Regions from separate parts of the Leucobacter luti genome, predicted to be linked through region 2. Evidence: predicted binding sites of a transcription regulator. Region 2 holds the regulator's gene; the other holds the start of a gene.

Region 1 (10,371 bases), 690 kb from region 2:
AAGCAGCTCACCGCGATCCAGCTCCGCTGGGACGAGATCGGGCGCGTGCCCCGTGAGGCGCTGCGCGAGGTCGAAGGACACCTCCGCAAGATCGAGGATCACGTCAAGCAGCTGGAAGATGATCACTGGCGCAAGACGAACCCCGAGACGAAGGCCCGCAGCGAGGGGCTTCGCGGACAGCTTGAAACGTCCATTTCGGAGCTTACCGCCGAGGTCGAAGCTGAGAAGGCGTCCGGGAACGCCCAGGCGCAAAAGGACGCGGAGGAGAAGCTTGCCACGCAGCAGTCGTGGCTCGCTGCTCTCGGCGAGTAACTCGCCGCTACTTCTCGCGCTTCGCGCACAGAACCGGGGCTGGTCCTCGAGTCGTCCAGACTCGAGGGCCAGCCCTTGGCTGTTTCATCCGTAGTGTGCAGCATAGGAGCATGCTGCACGATCCTGTTGCCTCGAAGATGCCGCTCGGACTCGTCCCGCCTCGGCTCGACGAGTGGCCTGCTGCCATCCGCTCCGCGGAGTTGCAGCGGGGCACCCTCGTGCGTTGCGGCCCCGGTGTGCGATTGGTCTCCTGGCCGGAGACGCCTCGGGTGCGCCTCACCGCGCTCGCACCCTGGCTCGGCACTGAGCTGATCGCGGTGCTGGAGACCGCTGCGTGGGTCTGGGGTGCGTCCTCTACTCCCGGGCGCCCGATGCATCTCTCCACCCAGCACCGGCGGCGCACCAGAGGCGAGCCACCAGTCGGCGCGCTCGTGCACCAGTTCTCCTATGCACCCCACGCCATCGTGCGGTACGGCCCATTCGAAGTCACGACCCCGTTGCGGACGGTCACAGATCTCCTCCGCTTGCCTGAAGAGTTCACGCACGCTCACCGAGTCTCGTGCCGCCTCTTGCTCCTCAGTGCCGAAATCGAGCGTTCGCTCGTCGACGGCGCCCTCGCAGTCGGTCCGCCACCGCACCGCCGACGCGCCCGTGCACGCCTGTCGGCGCTCTAAGCACGAGGTCTAGTTCGTGATCCGGTACACGTCGTAGACACCGTCGATACGGCGCACGGCGTTCAGCACGTGATCAAGATGCGTCGCGTTCGCCATTTCGAAGACAAACTTGCTGATCGCGAGGCGAGAACTCGAGGTGTTCACTGAGGCGGAGAGAATGTTGACGTGGTGCTCGGAAAGCGTCCGGGTGACATCTGACAGCAGTCCGGAGCGGTCAAGCGCCTCAACCTGAATCTGGACGAGGAACACACTCTTCGTTGTGGGCGCCCACTCGACCTCAACCACGCGCTCCGGCTGATTCTGCAGGTTGACGAAGTTATGGCAGTCGATCCGGTGCACAGAAACACCCTGCCCCTTCGTCACAAAGCCCCGGATCTCGTCGCCAGGCACCGGAGTACAGCACTTCGCCAGCTTTGCGAGCACTTCGGATGCGCCCTTTACAACGACACCGCTGGAGTCGCTGGAACGGGTCACACGCGGTGCCTCGATGATCGGCATCGTGGCCAGTGCAGGTTCTGTCGAGGTCTGCTCGTCGAACACGAGGGCAGTGACCTTCTCGACCACGGACTGCGCGGACACATGGTTGGCGCCCACAGCCGCATACAGTGCCGTCACGTCCGCGTAGCGCAACTGGAGAGCGATCTGCTGGAGCGCCTCTGAGTTCATCACGCGGTGCAGCGGGAGACCCTGCTTCCGGAGTGCTTTTGCAATCTCCGTCTTACCGTTCTCAGCGTCCTCTTCTCGACGCTCCTTCGTGAACCACTGCCGAATCTTGTTCTGCGCCCGCTTACTCTGGACGAAATTCAACCAGTTCTTGTTCGGGCCCGCATTCGGATCTTTCGAAGTAAACACTTCGACGACATCGCCGTTCTGCAGCTTCGTCTCGAGCGGCACCAAGCGCCCGTTCACCCTGGCACCCATCGTGCGATGGCCAACTTCGGTGTGCACGGCGTAGGCGAAGTCGACCGTAGTACCGCCATTCGGCAGCCCGATCACGCGCCCCTTCGGCGTGAACACGTAGACCTCTTTCGCGCCGATCTCGAAGCGCAGCGCGTCGAGGAACTCACTCGGGTCCTCGGTCTCAGCCTGCCAATCAGAGATGTGCGCAAGCCATGCCATGTCGTTCGACGGCACTTGCCGATCCTGCTGGCGTTGCTTGTACTTCCAGTGTGCGGCCACGCCGTACTCTGCGCGCTGGTGCATCTCGACGGTACGGATCTGAATCTCCACCGCTCGCCCATCTGGGCCGATGACCGTCGTGTGCAGAGACTGGTACAGATTGAACTTCGGAGTAGCGATGTAGTCTTTGAACCGTCCCGGAATCGGGGTCCACCTGGCGTGCACCGCCCCGAGCACTGCGTAGCAGTCGCGAATCGAATGCACGAGCACACGGATCCCTACCAGGTCGTAAATGTCATCGAAATCCCGACCACGCACGATCATCTTTTGATAGATCGAGTAGAGTTCCTTCGGCCGGCCGGTGACCTCACCACGGATACGAGCCTCGCGGAGATCAGCCTCAATCGAAGAGATCACCGCCCCCACAACTTCATCGCGCTGCGGGTTCCGCTGCGAAATCAGATTCTCGATCTCGGCATAGAGCTTCGGCTTCAACACCGCGAACGAGAGATCCTCGAGCTCGGACTTCATGGACTGAATACCGAGCCGATGCGCGAGCGGTGCGTAGATCTCGAGCGTTTCCTGTGCCTTGCGCTTCGCGGAGTCGCTCGACACAAATCCCCACGTGCGTGCATTGTGCAAGCGATCAGCGAGCTTGATCACCAGTACACGGATGTCTTTCGACATCGCGACCACCATTTTTCGCACCGTCTCGGCCTGGGCCGAATCTCCGTACTTCACCTTGTCGAGCTTCGTCACACCATCAACGAGCATCGCGATTTCTTCGCCGAAATCAGCGGTCAACTGGTCGAGGGTGTACTCCGTGTCCTCGACGGTGTCGTGCAGCAGCGCGGCAGCAATAGCTACCGGGGCGACCCCGAGCTCAGCGAGGATCTGAGCGACGGCGATCGGGTGAGTGATGTACGGCTCCCCACTGCGGCGTTTCTGGCCGCGATGAGCACGCTCCGCAGTGGTGTAGGCCCGCTCGATGACGGAAAGATCAGCTCGGGGGTAGTTGCCCCGCACCGTACGGACAAGCTGATCAACGGCGCCCGGGGCGCTGCCCCGCGAGAAGATTCGTGGCACGAGGCGGCGCAGAGCGGTCGTACCGCCATGTGCCACATCATTCGTTACCACCTGAACTCCTCCTCGAATGTTTGAACGCTACACCACGGGCACCCATTCCAACGAACTGGGTGCCCGCGGTGTGGCGCCTACTCCGAAGCGGCCGCCACATCCTTCGCGCTGGCCGTCTCCTCAGACACGCTCTCCCCGCGAGCGCGGAGTGCCTTCTCATCGTGCCGCTTAATCGCCGGTTCCCCCTCACGCAAGTGTGCGTAGGTCGGTGCTGCGATGAAGATCGTCGAGTATGCCCCGACGAGAATACCGATGAACAGCGCAAGCGAAATGTCGCGGAGCGTACCCGCACCCAGCACGAAGGCGCCAATGAAGAGGATCGAACCCACTGGGAGCAGTGCGACGATCGAGGTGTTGATCGAGCGCACGAGCGTCTGGTTGACGCCCAAGTTCACGGCCTCACCAAAGGTCCGGCGCTCGTTCAGCTCGCCCGGGATTGTATTCTCACGGATCTTATCGAACACCACAACGGTGTCATAAAGCGAGTAGCCCAGGATGGTGAGGAAGCCAATCATCGCGGCGGGCGTAATCTCGAACCCAGAAATCCCGTAGATGCCTGCGGTGATGATGAGGTCGTGGAGCAGCGCGACGATCGCCGCAAGCGACATCTTCCAGGTTCTGAAGTACAACATCATCACGACTGCAGCGAAGACGATGAACACGATGAGCGCGATGAAGGCCTGGCGTGTGATGTCCTGACCCCAAGTCGGGCCAATGAACGAATACGTGACTTCAGCGTCGCTCACGTCATACGCCTGTGCGAGGGCCTCGGTAACGTCGAGGTTCTCAGCTTCTTTGAGCGCCTCGGTCTGCACACGAACGTCTGTCGGTCCCAGCAGTGTGACGCGTGGAGCACTCGAAGGGAGCACCTTGGCAACCGCCTGCTCGGCGATCGCTGGGTCACGATCCTGCCCGTCTGCGAGGTGAACCTGAAACTGGCTTCCCCCGGTGAACTCGATCCCGAAGGTGAACCCTCCGCGCATCATTGGCCCAACAATGGAGAGGATGATGAGCACGATTGAGATCGCGTACCAGGTCTTGCGCCGGCCAATGAAGTCGATCGACTTCTCACCGGTGTAAAGCGCGTTGCCGAACTCGGCGAATGAGCGAGCCATTTCTAGCTCTCCTTTCCAGCGGTAGCGCCAGCGGATTCAGCCGCTTTCCGCTCCGCAATGGTCTGCCGACGTTCTGCTTCCTTTTGGCTGCGCGCGACCTTTTTCCCCGCGCCCTTGCTCGCGACGACAGGCTCACGGAACTGTGCGCGGCCTCGATAGACCGCACCGAGCTTCCGTGGGTCCAGGCCAGAGAACGAGTGACCGCTCTGATAGAAGCGAGTCCGTGCAAGCAGCGTCATCATCGGGTGTGTGAAGAGGGCGACCACCGCGACGTCCACCAGCGTGGTGAGACCCAGCGTGAACGCGAATCCCTTGACGTTCCCGACGGCGAGGATGAACAGGATCACCGCTGCCAGGAAGTTCACGCCGTCTGATGCGAGCACCGTGCGGAACGCCTTCTTCCAGCCGTGCTCAACCGCGCTCTCGATGGTGAAACCGTCGCGCAGTGCGTCTCGAATACGTTCGAAGTAGACGATGAAGGAGTCGGCTGTGAACCCGACGGCGACGATAATACCGGCGACGCCGGCGAGCGAAAGTCGGTATCCCTGACGCCATGAGAAGAAGGTGAGGAGGAGATAGGTGAGCACACCTGCAATCACGAGCGAAGCAATCGTGAGCGACCCCAGTGCTCGGTACTGGAAGAGCGAGTATACGACGACGAGCAGCAAGCCGATCAGGCCTGCGAGCAGACCCGCGCCGAGCTGGCTGGTGCCGAGCGTTGCCGAAATGTCTTCCTGGCTCTGCACGGTGAAGTCAATCGGCAAGGCACCGAACTTGAGCTGGTCCGCGAGCGCCTGCGAGCTCTCCTGAGTAAAGCTGCCGCTGATCGAAGGCCGGCCGTCAAGGATCTGTCCCTGCATCGCCGGCGCAGACAGCACGCGACCATCGAGCACGAACGCAAACTGATCCTTCGGTGACTCTGCCCCGTAAAGCCGGGTGCTGATCTTCCCGAAGGTCTCAGCCCCCTTCTTGTTCATGATGATCTGCACGTTCCAGCTTCCGGTGGTCGCACCGGTCTGCGTCGTTTCCATCCCAGCGGTCGCATCGGTGATGACATCACCGCTGAGCTCAACCGGGCCCAGGAGGAACTTAGCCGCACCGGTGTCGTCACACGTGATGAGTGGTCGATCTGCCGGCGCGTTCGTGCCGTTGAGCTCAGCTTCCATGTCACAGGTGAACGCGTCGTACTTCGCTTGCAGCGCAGGAGTCAGCCACGCATCGTCACCCGCGCCCTCAGGAAGCGGGTCCGGGTAGAGATCCTCGGCGTCGCCAAACACGATCTTCTCAGCAGCGGCTTTGTCGGCCTTCGCCTGCTCAGCAGCGGCCTTCTCCTCGTCCGTCTGCGTGCCATCCTCGCCCGTTGCGGTGGTTGCGGCAAGCTGGGACATGTCAACACCGATGCCCGTTGCGAGGACGGGACGGAAGTCGAGCTTCGCTGACGCTTCGATCCGCTGCAGCGTCGCCTCGTCGGCCTTGCCGGGAATCGACACCGAAATGTGCTGACTCCCCTGCGTGGTGATCTCCGCTTCGGAGACACCCGCCGCGTCAACACGCTGACGAATAATTGACACTGCCTGCTGCAGCTGCTCGCCACCGACGGCTTGACCATCGGTCTGCTCGGCAGCGAGCAGAATCTGCGTTCCACCCTGAAGATCAAGTGCAAGCTTGGGGGTCCACGTCGCATCGCTGCGGAACACACCATAGGTGATCAGGCCCGCGAGCCCAACGATCAGGACCAAAAGGAACACGAGTGAGCGACGCGCTCTCCGCACGTTTGGTGTGGACGCCAAGACTGACTGCTTTCTCTCAGGGTACAAAGGTGGTGCCGCGGGCGAAGCCGCGGCAAGGCGAGCTAGGCCTTCGGCGTCTGCTCGCCACCCTGGTTATCGGCGTCAGGACGCTCGATATCGGACTCATTTGCTGCGCGATCGATGGTCTCGTCAGACGCGTTCTTCACGTCATCCGAGGCATCAGCCACGCCTGCATCAACGTTGCCGTTTGCAAGACGCTCGCCAAATGCAGGATCGTCGTCAGGAGCAAGGTCGGCAGCGGCCACATCAGCCGGCGCGTCAACAGGAGCAACGATCTGGGAGATTGCGTTGCGGTGCACGACGAAGGTGCTGGTGCCACTGCGCACCGTGACCTTGTTGTCTTCCTCGTCAACCGAGTCGATCGTGCCGAAGATTCCGGACTGAAGCATGACCTCAGCTCCTGGACGCAAACCGCTCTGCAGCTCCTGCATGGCCGCCTGGCGCTTCTTACCGTTGCGGAACATGAAGAAGATCAGCAGCGCAATTAGCGCAAACATCAGGAGTGTAATCGGGTCGATTGCCACGATGGTCCTTTCGGTGGGCGTGCACGTGCGGATGCAGAAGGCACAATTCTGTCGATTCTAGCGTGCTGACACTGCGATCTCCCACACAATTCAGTGCCGAAACACACTCAGTTCGGCAGCGAGAGGCGCTACGCCGGTGCCAGAGGAGCTCCTGGCGGTACTGCGCCGATGTGCTCCCAGCCGAGTCTGGTGGCGACGCGTCCGCGCGGGGTGCGGGTGAGGAGCCCGGTACGAACAAGAAACGGCTCAACCACCGCTTCGATTGTCTCCGCTTCTTCACCGACAGAAACAGCCAACGTCGAGAGCCCGACGGGGCCACCACCGAAGCGTTCCACAACGGCCCGCAGCACCTCACGGTCGAGCCGATCAAGCCCGTGCTCGTCCACGTCATACAGGGCGAGCGCCGCCTGGACCGTCGCAGTATCCCCCGGAGTATCGTGCACGAGACTGAAGTCTCGCACCCGGCGGAGCAAGCGGTTCGCGATGCGCGGGGTCCCGCGTGAGCGCCCAGCGATCTCCTCGATACCCTGCTCGGACAGCCCAAAGCCGAGCAGACCTGCGGCGCGGCGGACCACACTCACGAGCTCGTCAGTTGCGTAGAACTCGAGGTGAGCCGTAAACCCGAAGCGGTCGCGAAGCGGATTCGGCAGGAGCCCCGAGCGCGTTGTTGCGCCGACGAGCGTAAATGGGGAGAGCTCCAGCGGCACTGAGGTCGCACCCGCTCCCTTGCCCACCATGATGTCGACTTTGAAGTCTTCCATCGCGAGATAGAGCATTTCCTCGGCGCTTCGAGCCATGCGATGAATCTCGTCTATGAACAGCACCTCGCCCGGGGTCAGAGCGGATAGCACAGCCGCGAGATCCCCCGCGTGCTGGATCGCGGGTCCGGACGTCTGATGCAGCGGCTTATCCAGCTCCGTGGCAACGATCATAGAAAGCGTGGTCTTACCCAGCCCTGGCGGGCCAGCCAGCAGGATGTGGTCGGGGGTGCGTTGTTGCATCGTTGCCGCGTTGAGGAGCAACGCGAGCTGGCTTCGCACCTTCGCCTGGCCAACAAACTCGGCCAGTGTTGCCGGGCGCAGCGCGCCCTCGTACCCCTGCTCAAACGTGGTTGCCTGCGGCGACAGCTCATCGCTCATCGGCCACCACCGGCCGTGCGTGAACCGGGCCGACCGGCCTGCAGCAGCGCGAGCGCAGCCCGCAGCAGCTCAGCGTTGGACTCCGGGGCACCCGCGTCCAGAGCATCGGCAACAGCGAGCTGAGCGTCAGCTGCCCCCAGCCAAGGCCCACCAGCCCGTCAGCCACGGCGTCAGCGACACTCGCGGCCGCTGGGCCACGCCCGGCAACGGACGGTTCGCCCAAATCAAGACTTGCGAGCTTGCCGGCGAGCGACACCACGATGAGCTTCGCGGTCTTCGGCCCAATGCCCGATACTTTGCGGAACGGCTTTTCATCTTCGCTTGCCACCGCTTCGGCGATTTCTGCGGGGGCCAACGCGGAGAGCACTCCGAGAGCGCTTCTCGGCCCGACGCCCGACACCGCAATGAGATGACCGAACACTTCAAGCTCGGCCTCCGAGTGAAAGCCAAAGAGCGTGAGCGAGTCTTCACGCACCACGAGCGAAGTGAGCAGCGCGAGGTCTTCGCCGGGCTGCGGCTGCGGCACGCGACCGCTCGGCACCTCCACGCGCATGCCGAGTCCGCCCAGGCCAATGACCGCCCAGCCCGCACCTGAGGCGAGCACCGGTCCACGAATCGAAGCAATCACATGCCCACCCTAGAATGCGCGACGAGGCGACGAAGCCCGCCACACCGATCATTCGAACAAAAGTACGAATACTCGGTTGGCGGGCCAGTCATTCTCGGGGTTCCGCGGCACGGATCCCCACAGCGATCGTCAGTGAGCGGCGACGGCGACCTCGGTCGGTGCGGCGTTGCGCACGGCCCGATTGACCGAGGAAATGATTGCCTTGAGCGTCGCACGGCTCGTATCGGGATCAACACCCACACCCCACAGCCGCTGCCCATCCACTTCGAGATCTACGTATGCCGCCGCCACAGCATCACCGCCCGAGCTCATCGCGTGCTCAACGTAGTCGAAGAGGGTGACACTGTGTCCGTCGGCGTTGAGCGCGTTGATAAACGCATCAACTGGACCGTTGCCGTGGCTTGTCGCTTGTTTCTGCTCGTCGCCTTCGCGGTAATCCACGACGAGTTCGGTCACACCGTCTCCCGCGCTTGTGCTCGCAGTGCGGAAGATCTCGTAGCGCCCCCAGCGTGCTGCATCCTCCGAAGAGGCAGGCAGATATTCGTCCTGGAAAATGCGCCAGATTGCGTCACTCGACATCTCACCGCCCTCACTGTCAGTGACGTTCTGGACCACGGCGCTGAACTCAATCTGCAACCGACGCGGCAGGTCGAGGCTGTGGTCCGTCTTCAGCAGGTACGCAACACCGCCCTTCCCTGACTGGGAATTCACTCGGATCACCGCCTCGTAGGAGCGACCCAAGTCCTTCGGGTCGACCGGGAGATACGGCACTGCCCACTCAATGTCATCGACGCTCTTGCCCGCGGCTTCTGCATCCGCGGCCATGCGCTCGAAACCCTTCTTGATAGCGTCCTGGTGCGAACCCGAGAATGCCGTATAGACGAGGTCCCCCGCCCACGGGCTGCGCTCTGGCACCCGGAGCTGGTTGCAGTACTCAGCGGTGCGGCGTACCTCATCAAGCCGGGAGAAGTCGATCTGCGGGTCGATGCCCTGCGTGAACATATTGATGCCCAAGGCGACGAGGTCCACGTTGCCGGTGCGCTCGCCATTGCCGAAGAGGCAGCCCTCAATCCGGTCTGCGCCCGCCAAATAGCCGAGCTCGGCTGCCGCTACGCCAGTGCCGCGGTCATTGTGCGGGTGCAGCGAGATGATGACGTTCTCTCGGTGGTTCAGGTGCCGCCCCATCCACTCGATCGAATCGGCGTAGACGTTTGGCGTCGCCATCTCAACCGTGGCTGGGAGATTGATAATGACCTTGCGCTCTGGTGTCGGTTCGAACACCTCGAGCACTGCGTTGCAGACTTCCGCAGCGTATTCCAACTCGGTGCCGGTGTACGACTCAGGAGAATACTCGTAGTACACGTCAACGTCAGGACAGATCGCTTCGGCGGCCTTGCACAGCTTCGCACCCTCGACGGCAATGCGCTTGATGCCCTCACGGTCCGAGCGGAACACGACGTCTCGCTGCAGGATGGAGGTGGAGTTATACAGGTGCACGATGGCTTGCTTCGCACCGATGAGTGACTCGTAGGTGCGAGTGATCAGGTGTTCGCGCGCCTGAGTCAAGACCTGAATCGTGACATCGTCGGGGATCGCGCCATCTTCAATCAGGTGACGTACAAAATCGAAGTCCGTCTGGCTCGCTGAGGGGAAGCCGACCTCGATCTCCTTGTATCCCATCTTGACGAGCAGATCGAACATGATGCGCTTGCGCTCGGGGCTCATCGGATCAATAAGCGCCTGATTGCCGTCTCGGAGATCTACGGCGCACCACCGTGGTGCCGTCGTGATCCGCTTCGTCGGCCAGGTACGATCAGGCAGGTCCACTGGAATGATCTCGTGGAACGGGCGGTAGCGGTGAATCGGCATACCGGAGGGCTGCTGCGTGTTCTTCATTGACTCGTCTTTCTCA
Region 2 (10,371 bases):
TCTGGTTCACCCATGCACCGAGCGTCCCAGCGAGCAGGCCAAGCGGCACGAGTGCGGTGGCAAGGCCGAGGAAGAAGACCCCCGTGCGGGCAAGCAGCGCGCCGGGGCTGGAGAAGGCGTAGGCGAAGAATGCCGGGAGCAGCATCACCGAGCAGGGGCTCAGCAGAGTGAGGACTCCGCCGAGGAAGGCGCCGAGGAGACTGAGGCTCACAGTGGGGCTTACTGCTTGGCCGCGGCCAAGGCCTCGTCGAGCATCGTGCGGAAGGCCTCGACCGGCTGCGCGCCGCTCATAGCTTTGCCGTCCGCCACGAAGAATGGCACGCCGCTCACTCCAAGCTGCTGGGCCTGCGTAGTGCTCTGCTCGACGGCCGCGCGGAGATCAGCGCGTTCCATGTCGGTGGCAAAGAGCGCGAGGTCAGGGACGCCAGCGGTCTTCGCGAATGCACGCAGTTCGTCCGGAGTGAGCTCGGGGTGCCCGCTCTCGGGGGCCGCATCGTAGACGGCCTTCAGGAATTCGAAGTAGTGGCCCTGTTCCCCGGCGGCGCGCGCTGCGGCCGCCGCACGAGTGGATTCCTCGCCGAAGTAGGCAACGTCATGGATTTCGAGCCGAACCTTGCCGGTCTCGACGTACTCCTCGATGAGCACTGGGAGGGTGTCACGCGAGTACACGGCGCAGAAGGGGCAACGGAAGTCGGTCCACTCGCTCAGCACCACGGGAGCGTCGAGCGCGCCGAGCGCCATCGTGTCGCCGTCGATGCGGCGCTCAACCGTTGCAGCGGGAGTGCCGGTGCTGCCGTCACCGCTCTGTGGGCGTGCTTCGCCGGCCGCAGTGGTGGCATCCTTCGTGCCGTTCGCGTCCCCGCGCACGAGCTGCACACCGCCGAAGACCAGGCCCGCGACTGCGAGGGCGGCAAGGACGACGTTGAGTGTGCGGGAGCGCCGCAGTGAGCGCTCGAGTTCGTGGCGGGGCAGAGTCTCCGGGGCGTGAGGCATACCTCCCAGGCTAGCTGGGGCCCTGGCGCGGCCTCTCCGCTGGTTCACAGAATGCGGAGCCCGACGGGTGCGCAGCTACGTTTGGCGGCCGCAGGCGCGACGGTGCTCAAGCGTTTCTGGCACCGCCGGCCCCGAGCGCCGCAATCGCAGCAATCACGGCGTCGGTTTCAGCTGCGGTGCCCGCGGTGATCCGGAGATGACCGTCGATGCTGAGGTTGCGGATCAAGATGCCTTCCGCCCGGAGCGCCGCGAAGGTGGCCGCTGGATCGGCGAAGCCACCGACGAGCAGGAAGTTCGCGCCCGAGGGGTGCACTGCGTACCCCAGTTCCGTGAGCGCTGCGCCGAGGCGGTCTCGCTGCATCCGAATATCCGCGACCGCACGAAGCATCGCGTCTGCGTGGCGGAGCGCGGCAGTGGCAGCCGCCTGGGTGAGCGCGGAGAGGTGGTACGGAAGTCGGACGAGACGCAGCGCGTCGATGACCGCGGGATCGGCAGCCAAATAGCCGAGCCGAACACCGGCGAAGGCGAAGGCCTTGCTCATCGTGCGAGACACGAGGAGGCGATGCCGCCCGGGCAGGAGGGTCACCGCGCTCTCGTGTTCTGTGTCGAATTCTTGGTATGCCTCGTCGACGATGAGGATGCCGTCGAACGCGTCATACGCCGCGAGAATGACCTCGCGGTCGAGAGGCGTGCCGGTGGGGTTGTTTGGTCCACAGAGGATCACGATGTCCGGCTGGTGCTCTGCCAGCGCCGCCACCACGAGCTCGGGGGTGAGCGCGTAGTCACTTGGGCGCGGAACGTCGATCCAGGTGGTATCTGTGCCGGAGGCGAGCAGGGGGTACATCGAGTAGGTGGGCGTGAAACTGAGGAGCGATCGGCCTGGCCCGCCGAAGGCCTGCAGGATCTGCTGCAGCACCTCGTTGGAGCCGTTCGCAGCCCAGAGTTGCGCTGGGGTGAGCCCGTGGCCGAGGTAGCCGGCGAGCGCTGCCCGGAGTTCATCAAACTCGCGATCTGGGTAGCGGTTGACGCTCCGGACCGCAGTAGCGAGAGACGCGACGATGTCCGCGACGACTTCGTCGGGGATCGGATGCGTGTTCTCGTTGACGTTGAGGCTGACGGGCACCATATCTTGCGGGGCACCGTACGGCTGCTTCCCGACAAGGTTTGCGCGGAGTGGGAGGTCGCTCAAGCTGGTCACCCCTCCAGTCTATGGGAGGCAGTCCCCCACTGACAGGCCGGGGCCTGAGTCTGACAGTCACACGCTCCGAGCTGCGAGCTGCGAGCTGCGAGCTGCGAGCCGCGCACTACAGGCCGTGAGCTGCGAGCCGTGCACTACAGGCCGTGAGCTGAGAGCCGAGAGCCGTAAGCCGGCAGTCACGGGCCAACAGATGAGGGTGGAGAGCCGAGAGGTGCGAGGCGGGCGTGATGCGCCAGCATCGGGCGGCTGAAGCCGCTGGCTTCAAGATCTGAGCTCGCTATTCAGGGCGAAGGCTCAAGCCGCAGGCTCGGGGGGGGGGCGAAAGCTTAGGCTGCATGCGCGGGGGCGAAGACTCAAGCCACAGGCTCGGGTGAACGGGAGAGGGAAAGGAACAATCGAGTTCTTCGGCTCCGACGACTCCGACACTCATATTCAAGACGATTCCGACACTCATGTTCAGGACGACACTCGCGTTCAGCGAGTCCTATTGCGCAAGTCGCGCAGCCCAGCTCAGAAGAGAGAGCTTCTCACAGGCCGAGGTCTGCCGCAGACACCACGGCCGGGCTATCCGAGAAGCGCAGCGGCACCGCAAGGGGCTGACCCGCTTCGACACCGGAACCGTCGAGCTGGTTCAACTGCACGATCTCCGCAACGAGGTCGCGCGGGTCCGCGCCCGCATCGAGCTCAGTGGCGACTGACCAGAGCGAAGCGCCCGGCTGAACCACGACGTAGTGGAACTGCTGCCCCCCGCCCTGTGCATCGCTTGCGAGCGCCTGCGGCGCACCGAGGGTTGCCACAAAGGCGAGGACTCCAGCGGTGAAGACTGTGGCGAGGGCACCCAAGACGACGCGACCACGCCGGGTCAGGCGCAGCCGGGTGCGGGACTCAATCGGCTGTACTGCCTGAATCGCTACGGCACTCATGGTGACTTCCTTTCTTCGTGACGCTCGCGAATACCAGATCCGTGCGAACATCTGTTTCGAATATATCTTCGATAGATCGAAACCGCAACCGCGAGTTCGAATCTATGTTTCGATCTTTTCCGCGACACTCGAACACATGTTTGCCGGCGTTCGAACGTTGCGACTAGGGTTTCGAGCAACGCGATCACTGAATCAGGTACCACTGACATTCGCTGACCCCAGCCCCACACCAGGCCTCCCGAGGCGGAAAGGACAGCGATGAGCGATGCAGCCACGCCGAACTCCATGAAGCCACTGACCGAGAAGCAGCAGGCAATTCTCGAGTTCATCGGGCGCTCAGTTGAATCTCGCGGGTACCCGCCAAGCATGCGCGAAATTGGCGATGCCGTTGGCCTGTCGTCACTCTCGAGCGTCACCCACCAGCTCAGCCGGCTGGAACTCGGCGGATACATTCGTCGCGACCCGAATCGGCCGCGCGCACTCGAGATCCTGGTTGAGCTCGCCTCCACAAGCAGTGCGATTGCCGATGCTGGTGCGCACCAGCCACAGGAGACCGCCTTTGTGCCGCTCGTTGGCCAAATCGCGGCGGGTGTCCCCATTACGGCAGATCAGCAAGTTGAAGAAGTTGTCCCACTTCCCCGCCAGCTCGTTGGTGACGGCCAGCTCTTCATGCTCAAGGTCGTGGGCGAGTCCATGATCGACGCGGCAATCTGCCACGACGACTTTGTGGTCGTTCGACAGCAGCGCGAAGCAGAAAACGGCGACATCGTTGCGGCGATGCTGGACGGCGAGGCTACTGTCAAGGTATTCCGGCGCCGTGACGGCCATACCTGGCTCCTTCCCCGCAACAGCGCATTTGAACCAATCCTCGGCGACCACGCCGAGGTACTCGGTCGCGTCGTGGCTGTCTTCCGCTCGGTGAAATAGAACCCAGCACGCTCCTCTACAGCACTCTGGCCCCGGACACCACCGTCCGGGGCCAGAGTGCTGTGCGCGCTCACGCGCCAACCGCCTTTCCACACCACACCCCTGGCGCAACCTGAGCACCTGGCGGAGCCCGAGCATCGACCGCCATGCGCAAACGAAGTGGAGTTCGCGCAGGAGATTCGACCTCACGCAGGATCCTTTTGTCGAATTCGGGCCGAAAGAACTCGAATTTCCTGCGCGAACTCGGCCCCCTCCCACATCATCGACAAGCACCTCACACGCACCCAATTTGCTTTGTTGCACCGAGTCTATTTAAGATGACGGCATGAGCTCCCCCCATCTCCTCATGGCTGCTTCACCCGCGCAGCGCCCCCGTGTTGCCTCGCCAAGATTCGACATTGCAGGCCTCGCGCCGCAGTTCATCGACTACGAACACGGGCTCTCGCTCCAGCGCGAGGCTGCGGACCGCGTCCGCAGTGGAGCGGACCGAGGCACCGTGTTCCTCCTCGAGCATCCTCCGGTCTACACTGCCGGACGCCGCTCTCTCCCCGAGGAGTATCCAACAGACGGCACCCCGGTCGTAGCGGTGAATCGCGGCGGCAAGGTCACCTGGCACGGGCCCGGCCAGCTCGTCGTGTACCCGGTGATTCGGCTCGCGGATCGAGTCGGCGTTGTCGACTTCGTGCGGGCACTTGAGGGGGTCCTCATTGACGTCGCGGCGCAGTTCGGAGTCTCCGGCTTCCGCGTCCCAGGCAGATCCGGCGTCTGGGCGGCAGCTCAAGACAGCTCAGCACCCTCAGCACCCCCGGCTCCCCCTGTCGCCTCGGACCAGCCCGACGCCCCGCACCCTGGAGCCGCCCAGAACTCAGCGCACGCCCAGAACCCAGCGCACGCCCGGGACGGAGCGCACGGCCGAGACGGAGCGCACGCTGAAGACCCGGGGCACACGCAACGCCCAGCGCACGCTCAAAGCCCAGCGCACCCGCCCCAGAGCGCGAGCGATTCCCGCCACCTGCCACACGCGCCCGCCAAGTTCGCTCAGATCGGCCTGCATACAGCCGACGGAATCGTCACTCACGGCATCGCTCTCAACTGCAGCAATGACCTCACCCCGTTCGATTCGTTCGTGCCTTGCGGCATTTCGGACGCCGGGGTGACCTCGCTCAGCGCGCTCGCCGGCCGCACGATCTCTCCCGCTGAGGCCGCCCCGATTCTGCAGGCACGACTCGCCACGACACTTCTGGAGGTGGTGGCGTGAGCGCCCAAATGCTGCCCTCAACGGGCACTCGGCCAGAACCCGAGGGGCGCAAACTGCTCCGGATCGAAGCCCGCAACGCAGAGACGCCGATCGAACGGAAGCCACCCTGGATCAAGACTCGTGCACGATTTGGGCCGGAGTATCAGGAGGTGCGATCGCTCGTGCAAGCGGGCGGGCTCCACACCGTGTGCCAGGAGGCTGGCTGCCCGAATATCTCGGAGTGCTGGGAGGATCGCGAAGCCACCTTCCTCATCGGCGGCTCGATCTGTACGCGCCGCTGCGATTTCTGCATGATCAGCTCAGGAAAGCCGCTCGCACTTGATCGTGACGAGCCACGCCGTGTCGCCGAGTCTGTGCGCACCATGGGGCTCCGCTACGCCACAATCACGGGCGTCACGCGCGACGATCTCCCAGACACGGGTGCCTGGCTCTATGCCGAGACAATCCGGCAGATCCACGCGCTCAATCCAGGCTCGGGAGTCGAAGTGCTTGCGGATGACCTCGGCGGACGGCCCGAGGATCTGGAGCAGGTGTTCGATGCCGCACCGCAGGTGTTCGCGCACAACATCGAAACGGTGCCACGAATCTTCAAGCGGATCCGGCCCGGCTTTCGCTACGAACGCTCGCTCGGGGTGATCAGCCTCGCCCATGCAGCCGGCATGGTCACCAAGTCAAACCTGATCCTGGGCATGGGCGAGACCAGGGCCGAGATTACTGACACTATGCAGGAGCTCCACGACGCAGGGTGCGACATCCTTACGCTCACCCAGTATCTTCGCCCGTCACAGTTGCACCACCCCATCGATCGCTGGGTGCGCCCCGAGGAGTTCGTCGAGCTGAAGGCCGAGGCCGATGCAATCGGCTTCGCCGGCGTGCTCGCCGGCCCGCTCGTACGCTCGTCGTATCGGGCCGGCAGGCTCTGGGCTGCCACCATGGCAAAGCAGGGCAGGCCGGTGCCGGAGGCTCTCACACACCTGTCAGAGCGCGCAGCGACCGAGTTCCCGCAAGCCGTGTAGCGCTGTCGCTACCCCACCGGATCAGGGGTCAGGAGGTGGAGTTCACGCAGCACTGCAAGCACGCGCTCGTGCCGGTTAAAGGTGTACAGGTGCACGGACGGGGCGCCGCCGGCGAGCAACTGGCGCGCCAGTTCGACCGTGTGCTCCACGCCGAGTTCTGGTGCGTATCCACCGGCAGCTTCCATCTCGCGCGTCAACTCTTCCGGCGCCTGCCTTCCCGCGAGCTCGGCCACTTTGCGCAGCTGTGCACTCGTCGAGACGGGCATCAGACCAGGCAACACGGGGATCCGGAGTCCGGCGCGCTGAGCGTCACTCACAAACGAGAGATACTCTTCCGCACGGAAAAACAATTGCGTGATCGCGAACTGTGCTCCAGCTTCCTGTTTCGCGATCAGCCAGTCGATGTCTTCCGCGCGGGATCGAGCCAGCGGGTGGCCGTTCGGGTACGCGGCAACCGCAGTGCGTCCGACGCTTGTCAGCGCGGGGCGCTCGGCGCGGGCCTCGGCCACGAGCTCAACCAGTTCGAGCGAGCTGAGCGATCCAGCAACTGCGGGATCCGCCTCCGTCAGTCCTCGCGGTGGGTCCCCGCGCAGCGCGAGGAAATCGTGGACCCCGGCATCCATGATGCTGTGGATCGCAGCGCGCACAGTCGCTCGATCCTCACCCACTGTGGTGAGGTGCGCGAGCGGAAGCGCGTCCGTGTGATCTCGCAGGTACTTCAGGAGGTCGACTGAAGCATCACGGTTAGAACCGTTGGCACCATAGGTTACCGAGATGAAGTCCGGGCCGGCCGCCGAGAGGTGCTGCACGGCGTGGCCGAGTGCGAGCGCGGCAGCACCGCTTCGCGCAGGGAACACCTCGAACGAGAATCTGGCGCGCGTCGGCGCACTGCCGGTGAGCAGCGGGGAGGTCATGCAGCACCTCCTGCCGGGTGTGGGGCGGTCCCGGATCCGGGCACCGAATCCTCGGCAGCCACAGAGCCAGCCGCCGGACCCTGGTGCGGCGTCGCAGCGCGAGGCACCGCTTGTCCTGTCGCTCCATAGCCAGCATAGGAGAGCGGCTCTGCTGCGGCAGCGCCAGCAAGTTCGGTCGACGCGAGCGCAGTGCCGCGCACGCGCGCAGCGATCTTCGCAAACGCAACATCTCTGGCGAAGTCGGGCGACCCGTGCCGCGGCTTCTCATCGATCAGGTAGGGAGAGAACCCGCAATCGTCGGTCGACCCGAGCAATTCTGCGGGGATGAAGCGCGCAGCCCGCACGAGCTGGTCCCGGATCCCCTCAGCTGTTTCTAGCTTCGGGTTCGTGGGGTTTGTGACGCCGAGCAGCACTCGGGGTGCCTGCCCAGCGCCGCGCGCCCGTCCGCGCAGCTGGCGGCCAACGAGTCGCGCGACGCGATCTGGCTCCCGCTCCCCCAGCCTGCACCAGGAAATACCCCGCTTCGATCTGGAACAGCTCAGGGAGCAGCTCTGCATAGTCGACGTCAGCACTGTGCGCTGAGTCATTGTCGTTCCCCGGGCACGTGTGCACGCCCACCGCGGCGCGCTGCTCGGGCGTGAGTCGATCCAGCACCCTGTTGATGAGCGCGATGAAACCCCCGAGGGCTTCCGGCCCCGCCCACGGAGCACGCACATCGCGCCGCAGTGCGAGTCTGCCCTCGGTGAAATCAATCGACACGCGTGATGCGCCCGCGGCAAAGCTCCGTCTGATGTCTTCTGCGCAGCCGGCGACGACGTCCTCCAAGAAGTCCTCGCGCGAATACTCGCCAAGCCCCTCCGCGGGCACCATCAATGAGAGCATTGATGGCGAGATCACGGCCTGTTTCAGCGGCAGTTCCGTCAGTGCACGCGCCGCAGCAACATCAGAGGCTGCCCAAGCTTGGAACGCGAACGGTGCGCGCGCCAGACTTGGGATCACCCGGTGGTGACCATCGGCGAACACGGCGAACACTGGACCGGCTGAGACGTCAGCGGTGCCGAGCGGGTAGCTCGCGAAGCTTTGTCTGCGCTGCTCCCCGTCGCTCACGATCGGCGAACCGGTCGCTGCAAATCGAGCCAGAGTATCGGCCACGGCACGATCCTGCTCCGCCGTGAGTTCCTCCTGAGAAGCAAGTCCGGTCTCCGCATCGAGCACGACGCGTTGCAGATTCGAGGGTCGTGGGAGCGACCCGACGGCCTCCGTGGGGAGGCCGGAACCCGGCCAGGGTGCGGCCGGGGCCGGCCGATCCTGCGGAGTCTCCGCCTGGTCGGTCACTGGAAGCTCCCCGGCTGCACCCTGCGTCACGGCGCTACGCTCCGCGGACGGCGCGGGCCGCCTGCACGAGGTTAGTGAGACTCGCGACGGTCTCCTCGTAGCCGCGGGTCTTGAGCCCGCAGTCGGGGTTGACCCAGAGCTGCTCTCCCGGGATCCGAGCAGCGGCGAGCTGGATCAGTTCGGTCTGCTCGGCCACGCTCGGGACGCGCGGCGAGTGGATGTCGTAGACGCCCGGCCCGATTCCGCGCGAATAGCCATGATCGCCGAGCGGTTCGACGACGTCCATGCGGCTGCGCGCGGCCTCGATACTCGTCACATCAGCGTCGAGACCATCGACCGCGTCAATGATTTCACCGAACTCGGAGTAGCACAGATGTGTATGGATCTGCACCTCGCTCGCGGCTCCAGCGGTGGCGAGCCGGAACGCACCGACTGACCAGTCGAGGTAGGCGGCCTGACGGTCGGCGTCGAGCGGGAGCAACTCGCGCAGCGCGGGCTCGTCGACCTGGACAATCTTGATCCCTGCCTCAACGAGGTCATTGATCTCGTCACGCAGCGCAAGTGCGACCTGGCTAGCGGTGTCTGCGAGCGGCAAATCATCACGCACGAAGGACCAGGCGAGGATCGTCACGGGGCCCGTCAGCATGCCCTTGACCGGACGCTCGGTGAGCGACTGCGCGTACACTGACCACGCCACCGTCATGGGCGCCGGGCGGGACACATCACCCCACAGAATCGAGGGACGCGTGGCGCGCGTGCCGTAGGACTGCACCCAGCCGTGCTCGGTGACTGCGAAACCGTCGAGCAACTCGGCGAAGTACTGCACCATGTCGTTGCGCTCGGCCTCGCCGTGCACGAGCACATCGAGACCGATCTCCTCCTGGAGCCGGATGACACGCTCGATCTCGGCGCGCAGGAAGCCGTCGTAAGCCGCCTGATCGATCTCTCCACGAGCGAATGCCGCGCGGGCCACACGAATCTCGGACGTCTGCGGGAAGGAACCGATCGTGGTGGTGGCCAGCTCGGGGATGTTCAGAGCGCGCTGCGCGTCTCGGCGGTCTCCCTCTGGGGCGCGGTCTCGGTCTGCTGCGGTCACCGCTGCAGCACGATCCCGGATCGCGGCCGTGCTGACACCGGGGGCAGCAGCACGATCAGCGAGCACCGCGTCAACTTCAGCCAGTTCTGCTTCCACCGATGCCGCGTCGTTCAGGCCCTTCGCGAGGATCGCCACCTGCTCGACCTTCTGATCGGCAAACGCGAGCCAGCTGCGCAGCCGAGCGTCAAGCTTCGTCTCGTCCGAGACGTCGTGCGGGACATGCTGCAGACTGTTGCTCGTGCCAATCACGGTCGCGATGCCCGCGTCTTGCAGTCGTGTGGCGGTGGCAAGCGCAGCGCGGAGGTTCGTCCGCCAGATGTTCCGGCCGTCGACCACGCCGGCAACGAACTGTGTGCCTTCGAACGCGGCAGCGAGCGAGCCGTCCGCGAGCTCGGACTCCGGGAGGGAACCCCGCACGAGATCGGCCTGCACAGCTTCGATGGGCAGCGCCGCAAGACGGCTGAGCGCTGCGGCCGAGTCGCCGTACGGTGCGGTCAGCAAGATCGCAGGGCGCGCCGACGCACCGCCGAGCGTGGCGTACGTCCGCTCAACAAGAGCAAGGATCTCGGCGCGTGGCACGGAGAGCGAGTCGGAAACGAGCGCCGGCTCGTCCAGTTGCACCCAAGCAGCTCCGGCCGCCGCAAGATCAGCGAGAAGCTGGGCATACACCGCAACAATCTCGTCGAGGCGATCGAGCGGAGCGAAGCCCTC

The links. Region 2 encodes LexA, which represses DNA repair genes until DNA is damaged. Its sites were predicted from a motif close to TCGAACANNTGTTCGA; they were not measured.
Region 1: ruvA (Holliday junction branch migration protein RuvA) is a predicted target of LexA. The motif match lies at 8,512-8,527, and genes of this name have one in related genera.

The regions. Positions count from the first base shown of each region.
Region 1 is NZ_CP080492.1:168,742-179,112, reverse strand. Features, by position in the region: gene K1X41_RS00830 (DUF349 domain-containing protein) at 1-312, shown strand, start outside; gene K1X41_RS00825 (hypothetical protein) at 423-986, shown strand; gene K1X41_RS00820 (RelA/SpoT family protein) at 996-3,242, opposite strand; gene secF (protein translocase subunit SecF) at 3,320-4,357, opposite strand; gene secD (protein translocase subunit SecD) at 4,360-6,147, opposite strand; gene yajC (preprotein translocase subunit YajC) at 6,210-6,692, opposite strand; gene ruvB (Holliday junction branch migration DNA helicase RuvB) at 6,821-7,831, opposite strand; gene ruvA (Holliday junction branch migration protein RuvA) at 7,821-8,459, opposite strand; gene leuA (2-isopropylmalate synthase) at 8,589-10,355, opposite strand.
Region 2 is NZ_CP080492.1:854,378-864,748, forward strand. Features, by position in the region: gene K1X41_RS03865 (cytochrome c biogenesis CcdA family protein) at 1-211, opposite strand, end outside; gene K1X41_RS03870 (DsbA family protein) at 220-993, opposite strand; gene K1X41_RS03875 (histidinol-phosphate transaminase) at 1,100-2,191, opposite strand; gene K1X41_RS03880 (LysM peptidoglycan-binding domain-containing protein) at 2,719-3,114, opposite strand; gene lexA (transcriptional repressor LexA) at 3,373-4,041, shown strand; gene lipB (lipoyl(octanoyl) transferase LipB) at 4,367-5,299, shown strand; gene lipA (lipoyl synthase) at 5,308-6,315, shown strand; gene K1X41_RS03900 (methylenetetrahydrofolate reductase) at 6,324-7,229, opposite strand; gene K1X41_RS15360 (hypothetical protein) at 7,226-7,642, opposite strand; gene K1X41_RS03905 (uroporphyrinogen decarboxylase/cobalamine-independent methonine synthase family protein) at 7,593-8,564, opposite strand; gene metE (5-methyltetrahydropteroyltriglutamate--homocysteine S-methyltransferase) at 8,599-10,371, opposite strand, start outside.